DNA from 3 places in the Williamsia phyllosphaerae genome. Region 1 is predicted to be linked to each of the others. Evidence: predicted binding sites of a transcription regulator. Region 1 holds the regulator's gene; each other region holds the start of a gene.
What was found. The regulator LexA, encoded in region 1, represses DNA repair genes until DNA is damaged. The targets are predictions, from matches to a motif close to CGAACANNTGTTCG.

Region 2: a site for LexA is predicted at 1,216-1,229, ahead of IEV93_RS11900 (HNH endonuclease signature motif containing protein). Genes of this name have one in related genera too.
Region 3: a site for LexA is predicted at 1,765-1,778, ahead of IEV93_RS16460 (HNH endonuclease signature motif containing protein). Genes of this name have one in related genera too.

What each region holds. Positions count from the first base shown of each region.
Region 1 covers NZ_BMCS01000003.1:318,480-321,754, forward strand. The annotation lists gene IEV93_RS20035 (TetR/AcrR family transcriptional regulator) at 1-71, shown strand, start outside; gene IEV93_RS20040 (SDR family NAD(P)-dependent oxidoreductase) at 100-969, opposite strand; gene lexA (transcriptional repressor LexA) at 1,028-1,705, opposite strand; gene IEV93_RS22565 (LysM peptidoglycan-binding domain-containing protein) at 1,907-2,428, shown strand; gene nrdR (transcriptional regulator NrdR) at 2,621-3,127, shown strand; gene hrpA (ATP-dependent RNA helicase HrpA) at 3,098-3,275, opposite strand, start outside.
Region 2 covers NZ_BMCS01000001.1:2,546,571-2,549,845, forward strand. The annotation lists gene IEV93_RS11890 (THUMP-like domain-containing protein) at 1-75, shown strand, start outside; gene IEV93_RS11895 (class I SAM-dependent methyltransferase) at 87-956, shown strand; gene IEV93_RS11900 (HNH endonuclease signature motif containing protein) at 1,322-2,980, shown strand; gene IEV93_RS11905 (putative immunity protein) at 2,988-3,275, opposite strand, start outside.
Region 3 covers NZ_BMCS01000002.1:552,498-555,772, reverse strand. The annotation lists gene IEV93_RS16470 (SDR family oxidoreductase) at 1-664, opposite strand, end outside; gene IEV93_RS16465 (MerR family transcriptional regulator) at 739-1,113, shown strand; gene IEV93_RS16460 (HNH endonuclease signature motif containing protein) at 1,787-3,094, shown strand; gene IEV93_RS16455 (3'(2'),5'-bisphosphate nucleotidase CysQ) at 3,189-3,275, opposite strand, start outside.

The DNA of each region.
Region 1 (3,275 bases):
CCGACGCGATCCTGTCGGTGTGCACCGGTCTGTTCGCCGCATCGTTCGAACGGTTCTACGACCGCGCCTGATCGGGGTCCGGTCGAACTCGACTGCGCGTCAGCGCAATCGACGGCCCGACCGCGTCTCGACCTGTCGGACGAGATCGATCAGCGTCGTATCGCGACGCAGTGAGCGGTCCAGCAACGGGTTGATGATGCCCCGCAGCGTCGCGACCGGGATCCAGCGGCGCGGGATCTGTACGCGCGCGGCACGTCGTTCGATGCCGGCGGCGACCGCACGCCCCACCCGCTCCGGGGCGATGGGGGTGCGCAGCGGGGCCGGGAACGCCCGGGCCACCAGTGCGGTCGCGAGGTCGTCCTTGCCGAAGGCGACGTCGGCGATCGGTGTCGCCACCCACCCCGGGTACAGGACGCCCGCGGAGGCGCCGTGTGCCGCCAGCTCGACGCGCAGCGCACGGCCGATCTGTTCGACCGCGGCCTTGGTCGCCGCGTAGGGCGCGTTGACCATGCCGTTGAGGTACGCGTACGTCGAGGACGTGATCAGCACGTGCCCCTGCGACTCGACGATGTGCGGGAGGGCGGCACGGACGGTGTTCCACACCCCGGCGAGGTTCACCGCGATCACGCGTTCGAAGGTGCCGTCGGCGACGCTGAGCACCGTGTCGGCGGACTCCCCGCTGGAGATGCCTGCGTTCGCGTGCACCACGTCGATGCGGCCGAAACGAGCGGCGGCGGTGTCCATCACGTGACGCAGATCGTCGGGGGAGGTGACGTCGGCCCGCAGGGCCAGCGTCCGTGCGGGGCCGAGTTCGCCGGCCACCGCATCGACCGAGGCCTGGTCCAGATCGACCAGGACGACGATCCCGCCCCGGGCGTGCAGTTCGCGCGCCACCGCCCGACCGATCCCGCCTGCGGCCCCGGTGATGACGACGACCGCACCGGACAGGTCGATCTTCTTCTCGCTCATGGGGTCATTGTGACACGCCGTCGGGTCAGATCGGCGGGTCGAGGTCGGCCGTGACGCCTCAGATGCGCCGCATGACGGTGACGACCTTGCCCAGGATCGCGGCCTCGTCACCGGGGATGGGGTCGAACAGCGGGTTGTGCGGCATCAGCCACACCGTGCCGTTCGTGCGTTTGAACGTCTTGACCGTGGCCTCACCGTCGATCATCGCGGCCACGATGTCGCCGTTGTCGGCGACGTTCTGCTGACGCACGACGACCCAGTCGCCGTCGCAGATGGCGGCGTCGATCATGGACTCACCCACCACCTTGAGCATGAACAGGGCGCCGTCTCCGACCAGCTCACGGGGGAGTGGGAACACCTCCTCGACGGCCTGCTCGGCGAGGATCGGACCACCCGCGGCGATCCGTCCGAGGACCGGCACGTAGGTCGGTGTCGGCAGGGCGTCGGTCTCCGGCGTGATGTCGGCGGGATCCTGGTCCTGGACGTTGACCGCGCGAGGGCGGTTGTGGTCGCGCTTGAGGAAGCCCTTGCGCTCGAGTGTGCGCAACTGGTGGGCGACCGACGACGTGGACGTGAGGCCGACGGCATCGCCGATCTCGCGGATGCTCGGTGGGTAACCGCGCTCGCGAACCGACGCGCGGATGACCTCGAGGACCTTCGCCTGCCGTGAGGTCAGATCGGCCTCACTGATGGGTCCCTCGGCGGCCTCGGTGGTGCTGACGGTGGTGTCGGACACGGTGTCCCTCCTGTCGCGGCCCGCCGTCGACGGGCCTGTGGGGCCTGTTCGAGAAGCGCGCGGACCTGCTGTCACCTGGGACAGTAGAGGACTTGATAACAACTTTCAAACATTTGTTCGATCGTGTCGGGACTTTGTCGGACCCCCGTGTTCTAATCGAACATACGTTCATTCGAACGTCTGGTCGATGAGGAGAACGTCATGAATCAGACTCTCACGCGTCACACGAGCACCACGGTCACTGCGCCGGTCCGTACGTCTGACACCGTCCGCCGAACCGCGGTGCACGGCGCTCCCGCGCGTCGTCGCGCCACCACCGGCGGTCTGCGCCCCGACGTCCGCCGTCCCGCGGGTCGCCGTCCGGAGGTCGCCCGCCCGCGGACCGGCGCGGCGTGCGGAGACGCCCGGCGGCAGGCCCCGCCGGCGCTGCGGCCCGCCCCGATCGGTTGGGCGGTAGCCGTCGTCGTGGGCATCGGGCTCGCGATCGTGATGTGGATGATGGTCGTCAGCGGTTCGGTGTTCGCCGACTCCACCGCGCCTGCGGTCAGTGGTACCGAGCTGGTGCACGTGCGCGGAGGCGAGTCACTGGGTGAGTTGGCCGGGCGGGTCGCGCCGGATCAGCCGATGTCGTCGGTCGTCGCCACCATCAAGGACCTCAATCACCTGAGCGGATCGGCGATCACCGCCGGCCAGCCGCTGCTCGCCCCGACCTACCTGCGCTGAGTCGTCCCGGTGATGTTCGAGGACAGTCGGCGGGTGCGTCGACCACCCGAGGTCACCGCGACCGTTCACGCCGTGTCCGGGCTCGGATACGCACCGGTATCCTGGTCACCAGGGGTTCGTCTCGGACTCCGCGTCGACGCCGAGGGTGTGCCCCCGTCGTCGCGCCCACGGATCCGGCTCGAGGACACACCGATGCATTGCCCCTTCTGCAAGAACGAGGACACCCGCGTGGTCGACTCGCGTGTTGCCGACGAGGGCCAGGCGATCCGCCGGCGCCGCTCCTGTTCGGAGTGTGGTCGCCGCTTCACGACGGTCGAGAGTGCGGTGCTCGCGGTGGTGAAGCGAAACGGCGTCACCGAACCCTTCAGTCGCGAGAAGGTCATGCTGGGCGTTCGACGGGCGTGCCAGGGCCGTCAGGTCGACGAGGACAGTCTGAGACAACTCGCCCAGCAGGTCGAGGACTCGGTGCGGGCGTCGGGATCGGCCGAGATCCCCAGCAACGAGGTGGGTTTGGCGATCCTGCAGCCCCTTCGTGAACTGGACGAGGTCGCGTACCTTCGTTTCGCGTCGGTCTACCGTTCGTTCGAGTCGGTCGAGGACTTCCAGCGCGAGATCGACGATCTCCGTGCGCTCCCGTCACGCGCCGCGAACGCCCACGCGACGGCCGGTTCAGCCGCGGAGGGCGTCGATCGCCCGTAGTATCCGTTTCTCCGACACCGGGTATGCCGTTCCGATCCGCTCGGCGAACAGCCCGATCCGGAGTTCCTCGACCATCCAGTGGATCTGCTCGTTGATCGCCGCCTGCCGTGCGGGTGTGGCCCGGGCGACCGCGGAATTCCATCGTGCG
Region 2 (3,275 bases), on a different contig from region 1:
CGCATCGGCAGACGCGGTGTCGCGTTCATCTGTGAGGCAGGGGTTCGCGCCGGGTCCGCCGGCATCAGGGCGTAGATTCGCGAGGCATGGACGACTCGGGACCCAGTCGGACGGCGCTCGCTACCGCGTACGCCCGTGCGTACCACCAGATGGTCGATCGCCCGCGAATACTGACCGACCCGTACGCGGCGCGCATCCTCGGAGTCGGTCCCGAGGAACTGTCCACGATGAGCGAGTCAGCCGTCGAGAAGTCTGTGGTCGGGGCCATGCAGTGGCCACGGCGACTGTTCTTCGCCGCCCGCGCGCGTTTCGCCGAGGACCGCGTCGCGGCGGCCTGGGAGCGGGGTGTGCGCCAGGTCGTCGTGCTCGGTGCGGGTATGGACACGTTCTCGCTCCGGAATCCGCGCGCGGGCCTGCGGGTGTTCGAAGTGGATCATCCCGCGACCCAGGCGTGGAAGCGTCGCCGTCTCACCGAGGCCGGCGTCGACGTCCCCGAGCCGGTGACCTTCGTGCCGGTCGACTTCGAGACAGACCTCCTGGCAGACGAATTGGAGTCGGCGGGGATGAGCAGGTCCGATCCGACGGTCTTCGTGTGGCTCGGCGTGGTGTACTACCTGACCTCGGACGCAGTCGATGCGACGCTCGACTACATCGCCGGTCAGGCCCGGCCGGCCGAGGTCGTGTTCGACTATCTCCAACCGCCGACCGGTGACGAGGACGTGTCGCGGCTTCGAGAGCGCGCGGATCGTCTCGCCGCGGCCGGGGAGCCCTGGCTCAGCTATTTCACACCGACCGATCTCAGGGTGAAGCTGGCCGGCCTCGGCTTCGGGGAGATCGACGACCGGTCGGCCGCCGAGGTGGTCGACGAATACACCGATGGCACAACGGATATGCGGATCGACGACCCGCAAGCACTGCGCGCGAGCCGAATCGTCAGTGCAGTCCGGACGCGCTGAGCGCCCACGCGCTGACTGTGTGGAAAGCGCCCCAGTGCTGACTGTGTGGAAAGCGCCCACGTGCTGACTGTGTGGAAAGCGCCCCACGTGCTGACTGTGTGGAAAGCGCGCTGCACGTGCTGACTGTGTGGAAAGCACCATCGAGTGTGCTGGCAGCGATAGGCGAGACATGCTGCAATACGACGCACACTCGATGAGTGCTTTCCGCACCGTCAGCGGCTTTTCACCATCCCCAGAACGCGGGAAGACTTCGATTCTTCGAACACGTGTTCGAGTAGTTGTGGTAGTCTCGAGGTGTAGCCGCGCCTGGGGAGGAGTGCTTCGTGACCATCGCCGAGACGTCTGACACCGATACCGTGTCTGTGTTGGAGGCGAATTACGCTGCGCTCGAACAGCTCCTGGACGAAATCGCGGCCGGCTCGTCGGATGCATGTAGCGATGCGGTGGTCGCGGAGTTGGCCGAGCGTCATGAGCGGGTGGTGCGGCGGATGGAATCGATCGGCAACCGACGGATCCTCGACGTGTCTGATCGGGAGGCTTTCCGGGTGTCGGGGTCGAAGAGCCTGATCGATTTCTGCTCGACCCGGTTACGGATCACCCGCCCCCGCAGACGGTTACGTGCCGTGCAACACCTCGAAGCCATGCATGCGATGACCGGGGAACTGCTCCCACCCCGGGCCCCGAACACCGCAGCCGGCCTCGCCGACGGGCACCTGGGTGCCGAGCATGTCGATGCCATCCTCGACGTATTGGCGAAAGTCCCGGCCGCGGTCGACCCCGACGAGACAGCGAAAGCCGAATCCGCGTTGGCCACCGAAGGCCGCCGGTTGACGCCGCGGGAGATCACCCAGCTCGGGGTCCGGATCCTGGCCTACCTCGACCCCGATGGCACCCTGACCGACGACCGTGACCGCGCCCGCAACCGGAGACTGTCCCTCAGCGCCCAGGACGCGCAGCTGATGTCGAAGCTCTCCGGGACGTTGGATCCGACGACGCGGGCGCTGTTCGAGGTGGTGCTCGCGGCGTGGGCCGCGCCCGGGATGAACAACCCCGACGACGATCAGTCTCCGCGCGGCGATACCGCCGACATCGACCCCGACCTGCTACGCGAGGCTGCCGGCCGCGATTCGCGGTCGGTGGCGCAACGTAACCATGACGCGCTGAAGGCGTTGCTGCAGTGCGCAGCCGACGGCGGCCTGCTCGGTGCGTCGCATCGCGGACTACCCCCGCACATCATCATCTCGATTACCGAGAGTGAGCTCCGCGACCGCGCCGGGGTCGCGAACACTGCGACCGGCACCGACCTCCCCATCACCGACGTGCTGACGCTGGCGGCCCGCGCGCAGATGCATTTGGCGGTGTTCGACGACCACACCGCCGAACCACTGTTCCTCGGCCGCGCCCACCGCCTCGCCTCCCAAGCCCAACGATTCGTCCTGTTCGCGAAGTACGGCGGCTGTGGGGCAGCGGACTGCCCCACCCCGTTCGCGCACTGCGAAATCCACCACGCAGACAAGGACTGGGCCGACGGCGGCACCACCGACGTCAACCACCTCGCCCCCGCATGCGGACCGCACAACCGGGCCGTCGGACCCAACCCCGACCAATGGACCACCGATAAAATCACCACCGGCCCCGACCGCGGACGCTACGGCTGGCGCCGCAACACCGACCCACCCGAGGAAATCCACGCCAACCACCGACACCACATCCGCGAACTCCTCGACCGACACGGTGACGATGACCCATGGGCCGACACCGGTGAGGCCACTTTGAACACGGAACCGGCCACGGCCGACATCGCACCCGACGCCCCCTGGGGTGAACCTGACACCCCGCCCGTCACGACACCTGGCCAGGACCCCTGGTCGAAACCGGTCGCGCCGCAACGACCACCGCCGGCGGGCATCGAACATCACATTGCGTATCAGCTCGTGAAACGAATACCGCGACCCGCCGGCACCCCCGACATCAACTGGCCACGACGTCCGGCGGTCTATGCGCCCCTGGGTCGGCGTGAATGATTCGGAGTCATGAATCGAACACGTTCCAGCAGATGCTGTTCCGCCGGGCCTGGTCCTCGGTCACCAGCTCGCGCAGGTGGGTCGGTAGCTGCGCGAGCTGCCGATCCCGCTCGGCCAACCGCACCTCGGCCGGGTCGACGGTCGGACCTGCCGCCGACATCACTGCCTTGATGGCGTACGCCGCCGCACCGAGGTCGTGTTCGGGAACGTGAGCAACGCAGGCGGCCTGACCGGCTGAGTACGCGGCGAAACGCGCGGCACCCATGAGGTCTCGCGCCGCGCCCATGGCGTGTCC
Region 3 (3,275 bases), on a different contig from region 1:
GGTTCTCCTTGGTCGTCCGGGAGTCGTCGTCGACGAACACCTCGTCGGCGCCCTCGCGGACGGCGGTAAGGATCGCCGTGGCCACGTCGGCGGGATCGTTCTTGAACACGTCCCATCCCGACATCATGTCGGTGTCGGTGGAGGCGAGGAACGCGGTGAGCACCTGGGTGTCCTGGCCCGCCAGTTCCAGCCGCATGCCGTCGTTGGCCGACCACGCGGCGGCCTTGGACGCGGCGTACGAGCCGGCTCCCTCGAACGCGGTCATGGCCAACACGGAGGCGACGGTGACGACGGCGCCGCCGCCGGCACGGGCAAGTGCCGGCGCGAAGGCGCGGGTGACGAGCAGCGGCCCCCAGAAGTTGGTCTCCATCTCCAGTCGCATCTGATCGAGGTCGCCGGTCAGCAGGCCCTGCCGCGCCGCGACACCCGCGTTGTTCACGAGCACGGACACGTCGGTGGCCTTCTCGGCCGCAGCGGCGACGGACGCGGGGTCGGTTACGTCGAGGGCGAGGCCCACGACGCGGTCGTCGTCCAACGGTGTGAGGCCGGATCGGGAGGTGGCGTAGACCCGTCGGGCTCCGGCGTCGAGCGCGGCATGGACGAGTGCGGCGCCGATTCCGCGGTTGGCTCCGGTGATCAGGATTGTCGAGTTCTGTAGGTTCATGGCTCGAGCGTAGGATCTGACATCGATGTGAGGTTCAAGTCCTCGAGCTGTGATCTACGTAACAGGGAGTCGCCATGCGTATCGGTGAATTGTCCACGCGGACCGGATCGTCGGTGCGGTCCCTGCGGTACTACGAGGAGCGCGGACTGATCGCCGCACGCCGGACCGGTGGCGGGCACCGTGAGTTCGACACCGTCGCCCAACAGCGGGTGGAGACCATCCGCTGCCTGATCGATGCCGGTGTCCCGACGCGCGACATCGAGGAGATGCTGCCGTGCGTGCACACCGGTGTCACGACGCCCACGACCATGGATCGACTGTCCGACGCGCACCGACGGCTCTCGCAGCAGATCGACGACCTGCTCGAGACGCGCGGCCACCTCGAGATCGTCATGGACGACGTGCGCGCGAACATCGCAGCCAACGGTGAACAGCAGTTGGCCGGCTGACCCTCGGTCGAAGGGCAGCGGCGCGTGACTAGAGAGTCCATGTCCACGGGCGCGTGCCCATGGACATGGTCGTGGGTACTCGCGTAATCGCTTGCTTTGCAACGCAATTCGATCGGTATTATCTCTCTCGGCTTGCCGATGGTGACCGTCGCCATGGGTTCGGGGAGGAGGGCGGACGCACACATCGCCGATGATGGTTTGTGCTCGAGCGTCGCAGTTCACCAGTCGAACGGCCACGTCGCCCACCTTTTCCGCGACCTGGAGTCTTACGCGGGACCGATCGCGGTCTGCTTGCGGTGCGTCGGTGGTCGTGGTCGTGGTCGTGGTCGTGGCGCGGCGATCGCCAACTCCCTGAACAGGTGGCTTCCACCCGTGCGAATACGGACGTACGGCAACACCGTGGTGCATGCGAATCCGTCGAACGCGGTGCTCCGGATATGAACGCGGTCGTCTGCGCCGACGGATTGGGTACGACCACCACACTGCCTCGGCGATGCGCCGCGAACGTGTCGCAGCATGTCGGAGTATCAAGTTCGGCCGCTCCGATGGCGGCGGGTGAACAACGCGTCTGTGAACGTTCTGCTATCTGTGGATAGCTTGAATTCACTGGTGTTCAACAACATTCACTGAAATCAATGCTTGCGCACCGTTCGAACATGTGTACGATGGAGTCATGAGTCGGGGGACACTGATCGAGATCGCCAACGAGTTGGTCGATCAATACGGTTGCAGGGACACTGTTGTCGATGACAGCGATGATCGGATCGTGGAAGCGATCCGGGGTGCGGTCGCGCTACGGGCGGTTGCTGATGATCTGCTGGCGCGGTTGACGTCGCAGGCCGAACGCGTGGGTGTCGCCAAACATGCGGGAATGTCGCTGCGGGAGTTGTTGAGTGCCAATGGTGTAGCCCCTGCGCTCGCATCACGTCTGATCCGCCTGGGCCGCGCGATTCACGTCCTGCCGCGGGTGGCTCGACACAGTCGCGACGCGACGCTGTCGGCCGAGCATCTCGATGCTGTCGCTCGCGGTGTCGAACATGTCGTGCGGCGGACCGGGGAACCCGTCGACTCCGAGACGATCGCAGCGCTGGAGGTCGATCTGGTCGGGCAGGCGGTCGCCGGCACAACCCCTGCGGCGATCGTGGAGCGTGCACGCACGGCGGCGATCGAGCTGACCGAGTGCGAACCCGGTGGGGACGAGCCAGATCGGGTGCCGCCGGCTGAGGATGCCGCGCTCAACGAACTCGGCTGGCACACAACCGATGACGGTCGGTTGCACGGCACCTTCGAGTTCGACGCGCTGACCGGAGAGCGGCTGATCACTGCACTCGACACAGCATCCCGGCCACGACCCGAACCGGACGGGTCCGAGGATGCGCGACCTGCTGCGCGACGACGCGCGGATGCCTTCGGTCAGCTTCTCGAGTGCGGCACTCGAGGACTGTCCCCGGACGCGCTGTCGGGGCCGCCGCACACCGAGATTCTCGTGACCATCCCGCTCGACATCGACATCGCCACCACCGCAGTCAACGCAAGCACCGCGTCGCTGACGTGGATGGGGCCGATCACCGAACTGTCCGCGAAACTCCTCGCGTGCGACGCCCGGTTGGCCGGCGTCGGCGTCGACCTCAACGGGGCGCCGGTCTCCGTTGCGGCGCCCGAACCGCGACTGTTCACCGGAGCCGCCCGCAAGGTCGTCCTGCTGCGCGATCGGTGCTGCATCAAATGCGGGGCGCCCGCATCGTGGTGCGATGTCCACCACATCGTCCACCATGCCGACGGGGGTCCCACCACCGTCGACAACGGCTGCCTCCTGTGCCGGTCCTGCCACACCGCGGTCCATCACGACGGCTGGCAAGTGATCATGGGCGCCGACCGACACCCCTGGCTCATGCCGCCCGCCAGTGTCGATCCCCGACGACGACCGCTACCCGCCTACAACCGACGAACCATGCGAATCGACGACCCCATCGCCGCCTGACCAGCTCAGCCGCGAAACAGACCACCCGAAAACATGCACCCGCCCCGCGGGACCGCATCAGCTCTTTGACAACTCCACAGTGTGAGTCGCCACCTCAGAACACGAAGGCGAGCATCTCGATGATGTCGGCGGCGAGTTCGGTACGGCAGATCAGGAAGTCCGACATGTACGAGCTGCGCTG